DNA from 2 places in the Citrobacter sp. KH_055_1 genome. Region 2 is predicted to be linked to the other one. Evidence: riboswitches for the same ligand, from Rfam matches in the RefSeq annotation. Region 2 holds a riboswitch; the other holds the start of a gene.
What was found. Region 2 has a riboswitch for thiamine pyrophosphate ahead of thiM (hydroxyethylthiazole kinase). Riboswitches for the same ligand answer to the same signal wherever they lie in the genome.
Positions count from the first base shown of each region.

Region 1: linked by a shared signal. The riboswitch ahead of thiC (phosphomethylpyrimidine synthase ThiC) and the one ahead of thiM (hydroxyethylthiazole kinase) in region 2 are both predicted to bind thiamine pyrophosphate.

Region 1 covers NZ_CM174473.1:4,474,771-4,482,156, forward strand. The annotation lists gene AC3ITF_RS21000 (DUF1481 domain-containing protein) at 1-110, opposite strand, end outside; gene hupA (nucleoid-associated protein HU-alpha) at 122-394, opposite strand; gene AC3ITF_RS21010 (YjaG family protein) at 581-1,171, opposite strand; gene nfi (deoxyribonuclease V) at 1,205-1,885, opposite strand; gene hemE (uroporphyrinogen decarboxylase) at 1,895-2,959, opposite strand; gene nudC (NAD(+) diphosphatase) at 3,009-3,782, opposite strand; gene rsd (sigma D regulator) at 3,879-4,367, shown strand; TPP riboswitch at 4,421-4,543, shown strand; gene thiC (phosphomethylpyrimidine synthase ThiC) at 4,624-6,522, shown strand; gene thiE (thiamine phosphate synthase) at 6,522-7,157, shown strand; gene AC3ITF_RS21045 (HesA/MoeB/ThiF family protein) at 7,150-7,386, shown strand, end outside.
Region 2 covers NZ_CM174473.1:1,721,099-1,728,484, forward strand. The annotation lists gene AC3ITF_RS07960 (fimbrial protein) at 1-957, shown strand, start outside; gene AC3ITF_RS07965 (RcnB family protein) at 1,028-1,360, opposite strand; partial or broken gene AC3ITF_RS07970 (hypothetical protein) at 1,826-1,996, opposite strand; gene AC3ITF_RS07975 (hypothetical protein) at 2,005-2,214, opposite strand; TPP riboswitch at 3,026-3,122, shown strand; gene thiM (hydroxyethylthiazole kinase) at 3,155-3,943, shown strand; gene thiD (bifunctional hydroxymethylpyrimidine kinase/phosphomethylpyrimidine kinase) at 3,940-4,740, shown strand; gene AC3ITF_RS07990 (GntR family transcriptional regulator) at 4,793-5,539, shown strand; gene AC3ITF_RS07995 (PfkB family carbohydrate kinase) at 5,513-6,478, opposite strand; gene AC3ITF_RS08000 (ADP-ribosylglycohydrolase family protein) at 6,475-7,386, opposite strand, start outside.

The DNA of each region.
Region 1 (7,386 bases), 2.0 Mb from region 2:
AGCTCAGAGTGGCGACTGCAGGCAGACAGCAACAGAACACCTGAAAGCCAAAGCGTATGACGCCAGATGGACAAAAGGGGCGAAACCGCCCCCTCGTTAAAACTGTTCACTGCCACGCGAATTACTTAACCGCGTCTTTCAGTGCTTTACCAGAAACAAATGCCGGTACGTTAGCTGCGGCGATTTTGATTTCTTGACCGGTCTGCGGGTTGCGGCCAGTACGCTCAGCGCGGTGGTTCACTTTGAAGGTACCGAAACCAACCAGTTGTACAGCATCGCCTTCTTTCAGAGACTCAGTAATAGCAGCCAGAGTGGATTCCAGAGCAGCTTTAGCCTGTGTTTTGGACAGTTCTGCTTTGTCTGCAATTACATCAATCAGTTGAGTCTTGTTCATAAGTTATCCTTACAATGTGTTTATCGCTTGCTAAGCATCGAGTGCGACGGAAATGCCAGAAAAGCACTCTCCTGCATACACGCACCGATAGCCACTTTTCTTCGCCCCCCAAATGTAGACCAGACGGGGGGCGGATGGGAAGCCTTCAGGCACGACAAATCAGGCGTTAAATCACGTTTTGTGGTGTCATTGCTGAAAAATTATACCAATATTGCTCTCGCCAGCCTCGCGCAGGTCTGCACGCAGCCCTTTTATCAGCTCAAGATCGCGTTCTTCGCAATCGGCTAAAAGTCGGAATATTTCCCACTGAATATCCCATTCTTGCTCAACGGCAGGGTTCTCTTTCAGCTCTTCATCGGTCATTTCGCGACCCGCTTGCGTCATTTCCAGCATCGCGACGCTGGTAATCGAAGCCTTACTGACTTCAATCGCGTGTTCCAGCGTTTCACCGCTCAGACGAGAATGCATGACTTCGCTCAGGGCAACACAAGCGTCAATAGCCGGATAAACGCCGTACAGATCGTAGTCATCTGCGGACGGAATAGCCTCTTCAAACTTCTCCAGCTGGCTGTCAAAATTGATTTTCGCATCCTTGACGGTCAGCACTTCCCAGACTAAATCCAGGATTCGGCGGTAAATCTGCCCATCACCAAACTCCGTTTGCTTGCAGAACATGGCGTAGTTTGGGTACATGCGCTCACACAGACAGGCCATAAAGGTGACGTGCTGCCAGCTTTCCAGCTTCTCCAGACGCAGATGAATCGGGTTTTGTAACATGATGAGTTCTCGAATACGGAAATTAGTCGCAGTTTACCCGATATGGGGCGTTTTTGCTGCAAGCCGCGTAAAAGCCGGGCGTTCCGATGCCACCGCATCCGCCCAACGTGTCGGTTCCGGCAGGCGATAGCCGTTCATACAACGCTGCACCCACGCCAGCGCGCTATCCATGCCCACGCGATGTCCGGTAGAGATAAACAGTGGATTACAGCGTGCTTTGCTGCGCCAGACCCACGCCAGCTGCTCGCCTTTATCCAACAGTGGCGCTAGCGCCCCGGGTTCAGCAGATAAGGGTTCAAACTTGCCGCACAGCCGTTTTTTCGCCACGCCAATCGTCGGGATATCCACCAGCAGACCAAAATGGCTGGCAACGCCAAGACGACGCGGGTGGGAAATACCGTGACCATCAACGAACACTAAGTCAGGCTTCTGCGATAATTGTTCCCAGGCAGCCAGCAGCGCAGGATATTCGCGAAAAGAGAGAAAACCGGGGATATACGGCATGGTGGTGGCGATACGCGCCACCTTATATTCAACCAGCTCAAGAGAAGGATACTTCAGTAGCACGATGGCGGCTCGCGTCACCTCTCCGCCCTGCTCAAACCCGACATCTGCCCCAGCGATCAGATCCGGCGGATCGCTTTTAAAGCGATCTTCACGGATCACCGCAGAGGCCAGTTCAAGCTGTTGGGCGCGTAGCGACGCGAGATCCATCGTGACTCCTTAGCGGTGGTACTGCTCAGACAAGCGATGTACCGCCTCCACAAACACCCCGGCATGTTCCGGCGGCACATCCTGGTGGATACCGTGGCCCAGGTTAAAGACGTGGCCTTCCCCTTGACCGAAGCCCGCCAGTATCGTGGCGACTTCTTCTTCGATACGCGGTGCCGGTGCGTAGAGCATGGACGGGTCCATATTGCCCTGTAACGCCACTTTATGACCGACACGACGACGCGCATCGGCAATATCTGTCGTCCAGTCGAGACCCAGCGCATCACATCCAGTTTCCGCCATCGCTTCCAGCCACTGTCCGCCGCCTTTGGTGAACAAGGTGACCGGCACGCGGCGGCCGTCGTTTTCACGCAGCAGACCATCGACAATTTTGTGCATGTAATAGAGAGAGAACTGCTGATAGTCGCGACCGGTCAGCACGCCGCCCCAGGTGTCGAAAATCATCACCGATTGCGCGCCGGCTTTGATCTGCGCATTCAGGTATAGCGTGACGCTTTTCGCCAGCTTATCGAGCAGCAGATGCAGCGACGTTGGATCGGCGTACATCATCTTTTTAATCACGGTGAAGGCTTTGCTGCTGCCGCCTTCCACCATGTAAGTCGCCAGCGTCCACGGACTGCCAGAGAAGCCGATCAGCGGCACGTCGCCCTTCAGCTCGCGGCGAATAGTACGTACCGCGTTCATCACGTAGCCCAGTTCCCCTTCCGGGTCCGGGATCGGCAGCTTATCCACATCGGCCTTACAGGTGATGGGAGAGGTAAAGCGTGGGCCTTCGCCAGCTTCAAAGTACAGCCCAAGTCCCATCGCATCCGGGATGGTCAAAATGTCCGAAAAGAGGATCGCCGCATCAAGTTTATACCTGCGCAGCGGTTGTAGCGTCACTTCGCAGGCCAGCTCGGCGTTTTTGCACAGCGCCATGAAATCGCCCGCTTGCGCACGAGTGGCTTTGTACTCCGGCAAATAGCGGCCCGCCTGGCGCATCATCCATACCGGAGTAACATCAACGGGCTGGCGCAGCAGCGCACGCAGGTAACGATCGTTCTTCAGTTCGGTCATTTTTATCTTCCTTTTAGCGTCAGGCCGTCAGTGTATCATTACTCGTTCTTTACTCGTACTCAACCCGACACATCGCCACAGTATCTTCGATCAGTCGACGTGCGACGGTACCCGGCGGGGGAAGTAGCGGTAAGTCATCGTAGCGATACCAGTTCGCTTCCAGCAGTTCTTTCGGGTCGATGACGATCTCCCCGCTATCATATTCCGCCATAAACGCGGTCATCAAAGACTGCGGAAACGGCCAGGGCTGGGAGGTAACGTAGCGCAGGTTTTTCACCTTAATGCCGCTTTCTTCCATCACTTCTCGCGCTACCGCTTGTTCTAACGTCTCCCCCACTTCAACAAAACCGGCCAGCACGGTATGCACGCCGTTGCGGTGGCGAACATGCTGAGCCAGCAGCAGGGAGTCTTCACGACGGATGGCGACAATAATGCAGGGGGCAATTTGCGGATAATAACGTTCACGGCAGTGGCTACACAGCATTGCCCATTCGGTTTTGCTTGGGTGCATCGGATGGCCACAATAACCGCAGAATTTATGCGAACGGAAAAACTCAGCCAACTGTACGCCGCGTCCGACCAGTTGAAACAGTCCCACATCCTGATCGAGGATCTGGCGCACTGAGCCCATATCGTGGCGACGCTGCTGCTGCACCAGCCAGACGGTTTCACCTTCCCACTCGCCTATCGGCAACCCGCGCTGACCCAGCAGATCAAAACCAGCCGCGTCACCATGTGGCAGCTCTCCGTGAGGCAACCACAATTTTTGTTCATGACTGACGATCCACCAGCCGCTGTCTAATTTTTCAATAATACGATCCATATCTCTTGCGCAACCTTTGCTTCACAGGCATGTTGTTTACATTATTTTTACATTTATCGGTGAGCCGTTTTTCAACACCACCTTGCGGAGTCAATCATGCTAAACCAGCTGGAAAGCCTGACGGAACACGTCGGAGGAAGTAATAAACTGGTTGATCGCTGGCTACATGTACGTAAGCACCTGCTCGTGGCTTACTACAATCTGGTTGGCATTAAGCCTGGCAAAGAATCGTACATGCGGCTCAATGAAAAAGCGCTGGATGATTTTTGTCAGAGCCTGGTCGACTACCTCTCCACCGGACACTTCAGTATTTATGAACGTATTCTGCATAAATTGGAAGGGAACGGGCAGCTTTTAAAAGCCACAAAAATTTGGCCTCTTCTGGAAGCCAATACACAACAGATTATGGACGACTATGATTCCAGTCTGGAAAACGCCATTGACCACGATAATTTCCTTGAATTTCAACAGGCATTGTCGGATATCGGCGAGGCGCTGGAGGCCCGGTTTATGCTGGAAGATAAGTTGATTATGCTGGTGCTTGATGCGGTACACGACAGCGCAATGATCAAACGCCCTGCTTGAGATTTGCGCGAGTAACAGGTAGTTTACAACCATTCCTCCTCGCCAGAGGGGGAATTATCTTGTCGGAGTGCTTATTTTCCACATCAGCATGAGTGGAAAAGGCTGAGACCGTTAATTCGGGATCCGCGGAACCTGATCAGGCTAATACCTGCGAAGGGAACAAGAGTAAATCTACAGTTGTATCGCCCATGGGCGATCTTCCCTCTTGCTTCATCCGTCGTCTGACAAGCCATATCCTTACTTTTTGGAATGAGCTATGTCTGCCACTACTAAACCATCCCGCCGCGAACAGCGCGCCCAGGCCCAACACTTTATCGACACCCTGGAAGGGACCGCCTTTCCTAACTCAAAACGCATCTATATTGCTGGTTCACAGCCAGATATCCGTATTCCTATGCGTGAAATCCAGCTCAGCCCGACGCTCATTGGCGGCAGTAAAGATACCCCGCAGTACGAAGAGAACGAAGCCGTGCCGGTATATGACACCTCTGGCCCGTATGGCGATCCTGATGTGGCGATTAACGTCCAGCAGGGTCTGGCAAAACTGCGCCAGCCGTGGATATCCGCACGTAATGACAGCGAAGAGCTGGACGACCGTAGCTCCGCCTACACCAAAGAGCGCCTGGCCGATGATGGCCTGGACGAGCTGCGTTTCAACGGCTTGCTGACGCCTAAGCGCGCCAAAACCGGCCGCTGCGTGACCCAGTTGCACTACGCGCGCCAGGGCATCGTCACTCCGGAGATGGAGTTTATCGCTATCCGCGAAAATATGGGCCGCGAGCGCATTCGCAGTGAAGTGCTGCGCCACCAGCATCCAGGCATGAGCTTTGGCGCCAGCCTGCCGGAAAATATCACGGCGGAATTCGTGCGTGATGAAGTCGCTGCCGGGCGCGCCATCATCCCCGCCAACATCAACCACCCGGAATCAGAGCCGATGATCATCGGACGTAATTTCCTGGTGAAGGTCAATGCCAACATCGGTAACTCAGCGGTCACTTCCTCCATCGAAGAAGAAGTGGAAAAGCTGGTGTGGTCCACGCGCTGGGGGGCGGATACGGTGATGGACCTGTCCACCGGTCGCTATATTCACGAAACCCGCGAATGGATCCTGCGAAACAGCCCGGTGCCGATCGGCACCGTACCGATCTACCAGGCACTGGAGAAGGTCAACGGGATCGCCGAAGATCTCACCTGGGAAGCGTTCCGCGATACGCTGCTGGAGCAGGCCGAACAGGGTGTCGACTATTTCACTATCCACGCGGGTGTGCTGCTGCGCTATGTGCCGATGACCGCTAAACGCCTGACCGGAATTGTCTCGCGCGGCGGTTCCATCATGGCGAAATGGTGCCTCTCCCATCACAAAGAAAACTTCCTGTTCGAGCACTTCCGCGAAATCTGTGAAATCTGTGCCGCCTATGACGTTTCCCTGTCATTGGGCGACGGCCTGCGTCCGGGTTCCATTCAAGATGCCAACGACGAAGCGCAGTTCTCTGAGCTGCATACGCTGGGCGAGCTGACCAAAATTGCCTGGGAATATGACGTGCAGGTGATGATTGAAGGCCCTGGCCACGTACCGATGCAGATGATTAAGCGCAACATGACCGAAGAGCTGGAACACTGCCATGAAGCGCCGTTCTACACTTTAGGGCCATTAACGACCGATATTGCGCCGGGCTATGACCACTTCACCTCCGGTATTGGTGCGGCAATGATTGGCTGGTTTGGCTGCGCGATGCTGTGCTACGTCACGCCAAAAGAGCACCTCGGCCTGCCGAACAAAGAAGACGTGAAGCAGGGGTTGATTACCTACAAGATTGCCGCGCATGCCGCCGATTTAGCTAAAGGGCATCCGGGTGCGCAGATCCGCGATAACGCCATGTCAAAAGCGCGCTTCGAATTCCGCTGGGAAGACCAGTTTAATCTGGCGCTCGACCCGTTCACCGCCCGCGCCTACCACGATGAAACCCTGCCACAGGAGTCCGGCAAAGTCGCTCACTTCTGCTCAATGTGCGGGCCGAAATTCTGCTCGATGAAAATCAGCCAGGAAGTGCGCGACTACGCTGCCGCACAAACCATCGAAGTGGGGATGGCGGGTATGTCGGAGAACTTCCGCGCCAAAGGCGGTGAAATCTACCTGAAAAAGGAGGAAGCCTGATGTATCAGCCTGAATTCCCAACGGTACCTTTCCGCCTCGGGCTGTACCCGGTGGTCGACAGCATTGCGTGGATTGAACGCCTGCTTGATGCAGGCGTACGTACTATCCAGCTGCGAATCAAAGATAAACGCGACGAAGAGGTCGAAGCCGACGTGATTGCCGCTATTGAACTGGGGCGTCGCTACGATGCCCGTCTGTTTATCAATGACTACTGGCGACTGGCGATTAAACACCATGCTTACGGGGTACATCTGGGCCAGGAAGATCTTGAAACCACCGACCTAAAGGCGATTCAGGCCGCAAGGTTACGTCTTGGGGTATCCACCCACGATGATATGGAGATTGACGTGGCGCTGGCCGCGCGCCCTTCTTACATCGCACTGGGTCACGTCTTCCCGACACAAACCAAGCCGATGCCATCTGCCCCACAGGGATTGGTACAACTCGCCACGCATATCGAACGACTGGCTGACTACCCTACTGTCGCCATTGGCGGTATCAGCCTTGAGCGGGCACCGGCTGTGCTGGCGACCGGGGTGGGCAGCATTGCGGTAGTCAGCGCCATCACGCAGGCCGCTGACTGGCGAGGTGCCACGTCACAGCTGCTTTCAATTGCAGGAGCAGGCGATGAATGATCGCGATTTTATGCGCTATAGCCGCCAGATTTTACTCGGTGATATTGCGATAGAGGGCCAGCAGACACTGCTCAACAGCCACGTGCTGATTGTTGGCTTGGGCGGATTAGGCTCCCCTGCCGCGCTGTATCTGGCGGGTGCGGGAGTAGGCACATTGACGCTAGTGGACGACGACGACGTGCATCTGAGTAATCTTCAGCGCCAGATCCTGTTCACGACTGATGATATC
Region 2 (7,386 bases):
TGTTCTAATAAAGGTTCGTATACAACCCATACTCAAATTTTTAATTTTGAAGAAAATGCTTCCGATATCTACAGCAGAACATTTACGATGGAACCTACGGGAATATCCTGTGATAATGATAAGGATACAATTTATTATGTATCTTCTCTTAATGATAAAGTCATAGGTTTTTATGATGGTGCAATAAAGTTTAAGGTATCAGTTACGCTTACTCCGGGACAGGAGGTACTTGGAAAAACAAAAAACACATCCAGAGTGAGCTATTTGGTAAATTTAACAAAATCAACCGCGCAGGTGAATTCATCTGTAATTGGTGGAACGATCACAGTACCTTCGGCTGTTACTGCTTCTACAGATAAAAATGCGAGTAATGTAGTATTAAGTTTTTTCATGTGTTTATTTTCTGGCGATTTTTTTAACTGCCTATCTGATCGCGTGAACAAACTGAGCGGTGCGACTTTTCAGGAAAATATTACGTTCAATTTTGTTCCAAAAAACAGTACTTGCCTTCCCATAGTGACAGCACCTTTAGTGCTACCGGATGTCCAAAGGGCTGAATTACGCTCTGTTGGAACAGTAAATAGCTTATCTGGAAGTACACAAATAGCACTTCATTGTGATAATGCTATTGGAAATAATTCAACGCGTGGTATTTCCGTTTATTTGTCCAGTGACGATCTTTTAGATGGCAGTGATTTTATCTTAAAGGATAAGATGGATAATGGTGTCGGTTTTGAGTTAAGCAGTGGTACTGCTAACAGGATTCACTTATTGCGAACAGGTAATTCTATATCGAACAGTCCTGATGTGACCATCATCAAAAAGATAAAAAAAGGTGAGCAGTTACTGCAGCAGTATACAATTCCTGTAACTGCAAAGTATTATGTTTATGATGTTGCGAAAATACGAACTGGAAAATTGAATGCAACAGCTTATGTCAGAATTAACTATGATTAAATACCGACCAATAAAATTTATTAAAGTGTAATAATATTATCCTCCCTCTTGCAAGAGGGAGGTTTGCTTTTTAACGGTGATAAAAAATCTCGCCGTCGTAGGCTTTGATGATCTTGCCATCGGCATCATTGACCAGCACATACGCGCCACCCATGTAGGTCCAGTGGGTGCCTGCCGTCGGTGCGGGTAGGTTACGCAGGTTCCACTGCTTAATGGTGTATTCTTCGGTGAGGTACAGGGGCGGAACCTTGTCACCGGGTTTGAAATGGGTAAAGTCAGCAATAAAGCCGCTCAGCTCATATTTATCGATGCCTTTAGGGGCTGCGATGGCGGCAGGCGCTGCCCAGACGGTGCTGGTTACGAGCAGCAGTGCACCCAGCAACATTTTATTCTTCATACCCATCCTCTCTACTCATTCGGGTCGTCAACAACGGTCGTGTATCATTCCGGGCTTACAGGATATCTGACAAGCACTATTTTGTGAGAACTCCAGTTATTTCGTAAAAAGTGTAAATGAAGTACGAGCAGGCGGCAACGTTGAACCGCAATTTAGCAATACCGCTGCTGCTCTGCAATTTACATCAGTTTGTTGTGATGCAGTCACAGGACGACATCGCAAGATGTCAGCATCTTTACTATCTTCAATCAATAAAGGCGACCGAAGTCGCCTTATGATTGTTTACCCCTTGGAAAGTTGGGCTTTTACGACTGTATCGGCTTCAACTTTAAGAGAGAGTACATAACCTTGTTTCTTCCATAAACCGTTATTAGGTTTCCATCCTTTAGCAAGGAGATATTCAGCACTGGTAGAAATTGGTTGATTTAGTACGTGATCGGCATCAGCAGTAAATGCGTTAGAGCCTGATTTAGCCTTCGCATTTTGCGCTTTGGTTTTGTGAATATCACAAGTCCCATCACCATCACTAACTTGTGTGCAACCAGAACGCTCTAATTGAGCGCGATAGTGTGCATTAATTGCATGGGCAGGCATAATGGCGAAAGAGCATACAAGAGCAATCAGGGCTAATTTAGTTTTCATGATAAACCTTAGTTATGATGAGAATGTTTTTTCGCGTCCAGTTTACGGCTATTCTCCGTGTAAGTCTGATAACGATCGGCGTTGGCGCGATTATCAGCATGATATTGCTCAAAGCACGCGGTACGATCAATGCCGTTAGCTTCACAATCATCAAGATATTGTTTTTCCAGATTACAACCGGAAAGTGAAAAAGCGCCTGCTACGATAGCTATCATCATTATTTTATTATACTTCATTTCCAAGCCTATAATTAATTATTATTACACTAACCCGCCATTTTTGAAATGACGATGTTATACATCACCTGATAAATACACCTGGAGCTACAAGGCATAAAGAAACGATTGCGGAAACAATCACTCCTTTTGTCATGTTAATGTTAACCTTAAGAGGTATAGACAAAAACCTTTTTATCCATATGAAACATCAATGTGTTTGATTGATATAAAGCCTAACCGCGGTTATCGGTATAAATCAATACAGATTAATCTTTAAATCATAATCTTTTTTAGTGAAGTGAAATAACTATCTGATAGGCCAAGGATTTAGATGACAACAGAGATCACAAAAAAGCATCCGGGGCTATGGCTTTAGGGTGTGTATTTTTTATTTAATGTTTACATGTAGATAAGTTATCTTTGAATAGGTGATTTACCCACCTAAATTAAATAGAAAGCTAACGATTGGCTTGTCCGAAAAGAGGAATGAGTGTCGTTATAAAGGGGGATGGCTTCAAAATGAGTTAACAAATCTTTTCAACCCATTTTTAATTATTTTAAAAATCTATTGGCTGAGTTGTTAAAATGTAATTATGGAAAAATAAAAATTTAAATATTGTCACCTTCATTTTATTAGCTAATTTCGTTATCAGACTTTTATTTATTGCAGCTATATTAATTGTCTCTTCTTCATCGGAGAGAAATTGAGCGCATGAATTGTGAAATTGATTGAAACTCCTTGCACCTGCTCTATACACCCGGTTACACTATCTTGATACATACTTTATGTATAACTTATTGTTTTACAAGTAACAATGACTCGGGGTGCCCTTCCTTGTGAAGGCTGAGAAATACCCGTACCACCTGATCTGGATAATGCCAGCGTAGGGAAGTCTGACACTGCTCGTGTCCCTTCTTTCACGCGGGCAGGAGCTGAACCATGCAGCCTGACCTGCACAGCCGCGCACTCGCGGCCCACGCCTTACAGCAATTTAGAACCCTTTCTCCGCTCACGCATTGTATGACCAATGAGGTCGTGCAGAATTTTACCGCCAATACGCTTCTGGCATTGGGCGCGTCACCTGCGATGGTGATTGAACCCGAAGAAGCCAGCCAGTTTGCGGCTGTTGCCCATGCAGTACTGATTAATGTCGGTACGCTGACCGAGAGCCGCGCCATTGCTATGCGTGCGGCGGTCGAGCAGGCGCAGCGGGCGAATACGCCCTGGACGCTCGATCCCGTTGCCGTTGGGGCACTGGAGTTTCGCCGTCGTTTTTGCCTGGATTTGCTCTCGCTCCAGCCTGCTGCCATTCGCGGTAACGCCTCTGAAATACTCGCGCTAGCGGGAATGCGCGGAGGTGGGCGCGGTGTAGATACCACCGACACAGCAGCCGCTGCGCTGCCGGCGGCACAGGCGCTGGCATGCCGGGTCGCCTCCATCGTAGTGGTAACCGGGGAGGTGGATTACGTTACCGATGGCCAGCGTACCGTGAGTATTCGCGGTGGCGATCCATTGATGACGCGTGTCGTTGGCACCGGATGTGCGCTGTCGGCGGTGGTGGCTGCCAGCTGTGCGTTGCAGGGGGATCGGCTGAGTAACGTCGCGTCTGCCTGTAGCTGGATGAAACAGGCCGGTGAATTCGCCACTGAGCACTCGACAGGGCCAGGAAGCTTTATTCCTGTATTCCTTGATGCTTTATATAACCTGAACGCGCAGGAGCTGGCATGAAACGGATTAACGCATTAACAATTGCCGGAACCGATCCCAGCGGTGGTGCAGGTATTCAGGCGGATTTAAAAACATTCTCTGCGCTCGGGGCCTATGGCTGCTCGGTCATCACGGCTCTGGTGGCGCAAAATACGCGCGGTGTGCAGTCGGTTTATCGGATCGAACCTGATTTTGTTGCCGCGCAACTGGACTCCGTGTTCAGCGATGTACGCATAGATACCACCAAAATCGGTATGCTGGCAGAAACGGATATTGTGGAAGCGGTCGCCGAGCGTTTACGCCGCTTTCAGGTACGAAATGTGGTGCTTGATACAGTGATGTTGGCGAAAAGCGGCGATCCGCTGCTGTCCTCCTCTGCGGTAGAAACACTGCGTACTCGCCTGCTGCCGCAGGTGTCGATCATTACCCCGAATCTGCCGGAGGCCGCCGCATTGCTCGAAACAAGCCATGCCCAAACGGAGCAGGAAATGCTGGCGCAGGGGCGTGCTCTGCGGGCATTGGGCTGCGAGGCGGTGCTGATGAAGGGCGGTCATCTGGATGACGCGCAAAGCCCTGACTGGCTGTTTACTCGCGAGGGCGAGCAGCGCTTTACCGCGCCAAGAGTGAAGACCAAAAACACCCATGGCACCGGTTGTACGCTGTCGGCAGCGCTGGCTGCGCTACGCCCGCGTCATGCAAACTGGGCCGATACGGTGCAGGAGGCCAAAATATGGCTCTCGGCGGCACTGGCCCAGGCAGATTCCCTGGAAGTGGGCGAGGGGATAGGTCCGGTACACCATTTCCACGCGTGGTGGTAACAGGGATAAATGCGTATACTGGCTGAAGATTCAGCGGTCAGGAAAAAGATAAATGGAACAAGCGCATACCCAGCTTATCGCGCAACTGAATGAACGCATTTCGGCGGCGGATAACACGCCGCTGTATCTTAAATTCGCCCAAACGGTGAAGAACGCTGTCCGCAGCGGCATCCTCGAGCATGGCAATATTCTGCCTGGTGAGCGCGATCTCAGCCAGCTGACCGGCGTTTCGCGCATTACGGTGCGTAAAGCGATGCAGGCGCTGGAGGAAGAAGGGGTAGTGACCCGCGCCCGTGGTTACGGAACGCAGATCAACAATATCTTTGAGTATTCGCTAAAAGAAGCGCGCGGCTTTTCTCAGCAGGTGGTGTTACGCGGAAAAAAACCAGATACGCTGTGGGTCAATAAACGCGTGGTGCCGTGTCCGGAAGAGGTGGCGCAGCAGCTGGCGATTACCGCCGGCAGTGACGTTTTTCTGCTTAAGCGTATTCGCTATGTGGATGAAGACGCCGTATCCATTGAAGAGTCCTGGGTCCCTGCGCATCTTATTCATGATGTGGATGCCATCGGCGTCTCGCTGTACGACTATTTTCGCAGCCAGCATATTTTCCCGCAGCGCACGCGATCCCGCGTCAGCGCCCGCATGCCGGATGCGGAGTTCCAGTCGCACATTCAGATGGACAGCAAAGTGCCGGTGTTGGTGATTAAGCAGGTCGCGCTTGACCAGCAGCACCGGCCCATTGAATACAGCATCAGTTACTGCCGCAGCGACCTATACGTCTTTGTGTGCGAGGAGTAACGCGCCGCGCGAGGGGGCGCAATCGCCGCCGCGATGCCCGACCACCCACGATCCCACCGCGTTGCCAAGCAACACGGCATCGGACAGCGACCAGCCAGATGCCAACCCGGCCAGCATGCCGCCTGCGTGACTGTCGCCAGCGCCAATGGTGTCAACCACAGTCGTTGGAAATGCAGGCACGCAGCCGGATGTCGTTTCACTAAAATACCATGCGCCGTCTTTATCGTGGCGAACTACTACCGGCGTGGCAAAGCGCTTCACCCACTCAGCGCCAAAACCCTCGACATCCACGCTTAACCTGAACCGTTCTGCGGCAATGTCTGCTTCCTGCCGATTCAGTGACACCAGCGGGTGACAGGCCAGTATTCGCGCCATTAAGGTATCGGAGATGTCGCCGATGCGTGGCCCAAAATCGATAAATGGCGTCACCTCATCCAGACTCTCCAGCCACTGCACCAGCAGCTCGCCGCACGGCGAAGCCAGCTGATAGCCGGAAAGATACACCAGGCTGTGGCGCGGGATCGTCAACTGCGCAAGCCAGTCGGCGTTCCACTGATTTTCGACGCCGCTGAAGGACATAAAGGTGCGTTCACCGTCTGGCTCAACTAGCGCCAGACACCAGCCATTATCACCTTCGGCATGGTCAATCAGACTGTGTAAACCCTCTTTTGCCATCCGGTTGCGGATGATATCTGCCCACACGCCTTGACCTAGCGGCAAGGCATTGCTGGCGTCGATACCTAAACGCTTAAGCGCGACGGCGATGTTGAGCGCACAGCCGCCAACATTAACGCCTTGTTGTTTAAGCTCGATGTCACAACCGCGCCAGGGCAGGGCATACGCATCGGCAATCACATCGATCACCGCTGCACCGACTACCGTCACCGGGCGCTGGGTGTGCAATTGCGGGATAAGTGCCTGCAAACGCGTGGTGCTCATCGCGCCTCCCGTTGCTCACGCAGGCGCATTAATCCGCTGGCGTAGCGGGTAAAGTCCAACTGATTGACCGCATCCAGTTCCTGTTTCAACACAGGGGCAATCGCGCCGACGCCGTGCAGTGCGCCGCAAATTGCCGTCGCCATGGCACCGATGGTGTCGGTGTCACCGCCAAGATTCGCACACAAAATAGCGCAGCGCTTAGGGTCGGTGTGTGCCAGTTCCACCATGGCGATAGCGCAGGGCACGGATTCAATGGTGCTAGTGCCAGCTCCCACCACCTGATACAGCTGCTCACTGGCAGACTCGATACCGTTAGCATCGCGGACGATTTTTAGTGCCAGTTCGAGGCGCGCCGCGAGCGATGCGCTAAAGGTGGTGATCCGTTTTTGCTGGGCGTGGTGGGCAATGGCGGGAAGCGCATCGACAATATCGCACCATTGTTCGCCGTCGATCGCGCGCGACACTGCCCACGCGATAACCACGGCCCCGGCCACCGCCAGATCCGATTTATGCGTCGGGCTGGACGCCAGCGCCACATCATCAATGAAGGCATCAAGATCGTGTGCGGGTAGCAGGCAGCCTAACGGTGAAACGCGCATGGCCGCACCGTTGGTGACACCGTTGTTTTCCAGCTCAGTAACGGGTTTTCCGTCGCGGATGGCCTTAAGGGCAATCTTCGAGGTGGGGCCCAGCACGTTTTTATTGAAGGCATCGAAATCTTCCGCCCAGGCCAGGATATTTCGGCCAATGACGTCGGGGACAATTTTCCCGTCGCATTCCAGCAGAGCATCTGCCAGGCACAGCGCCATGGCTGTGTCATCAGTGAACTCCGCCTGGTTAAAATAGCAGGCGGCGTTATTTTCCGCGGGGCCGGGCAAAAAGCGGTCGATCCAGCCAAAGTGTGCTTT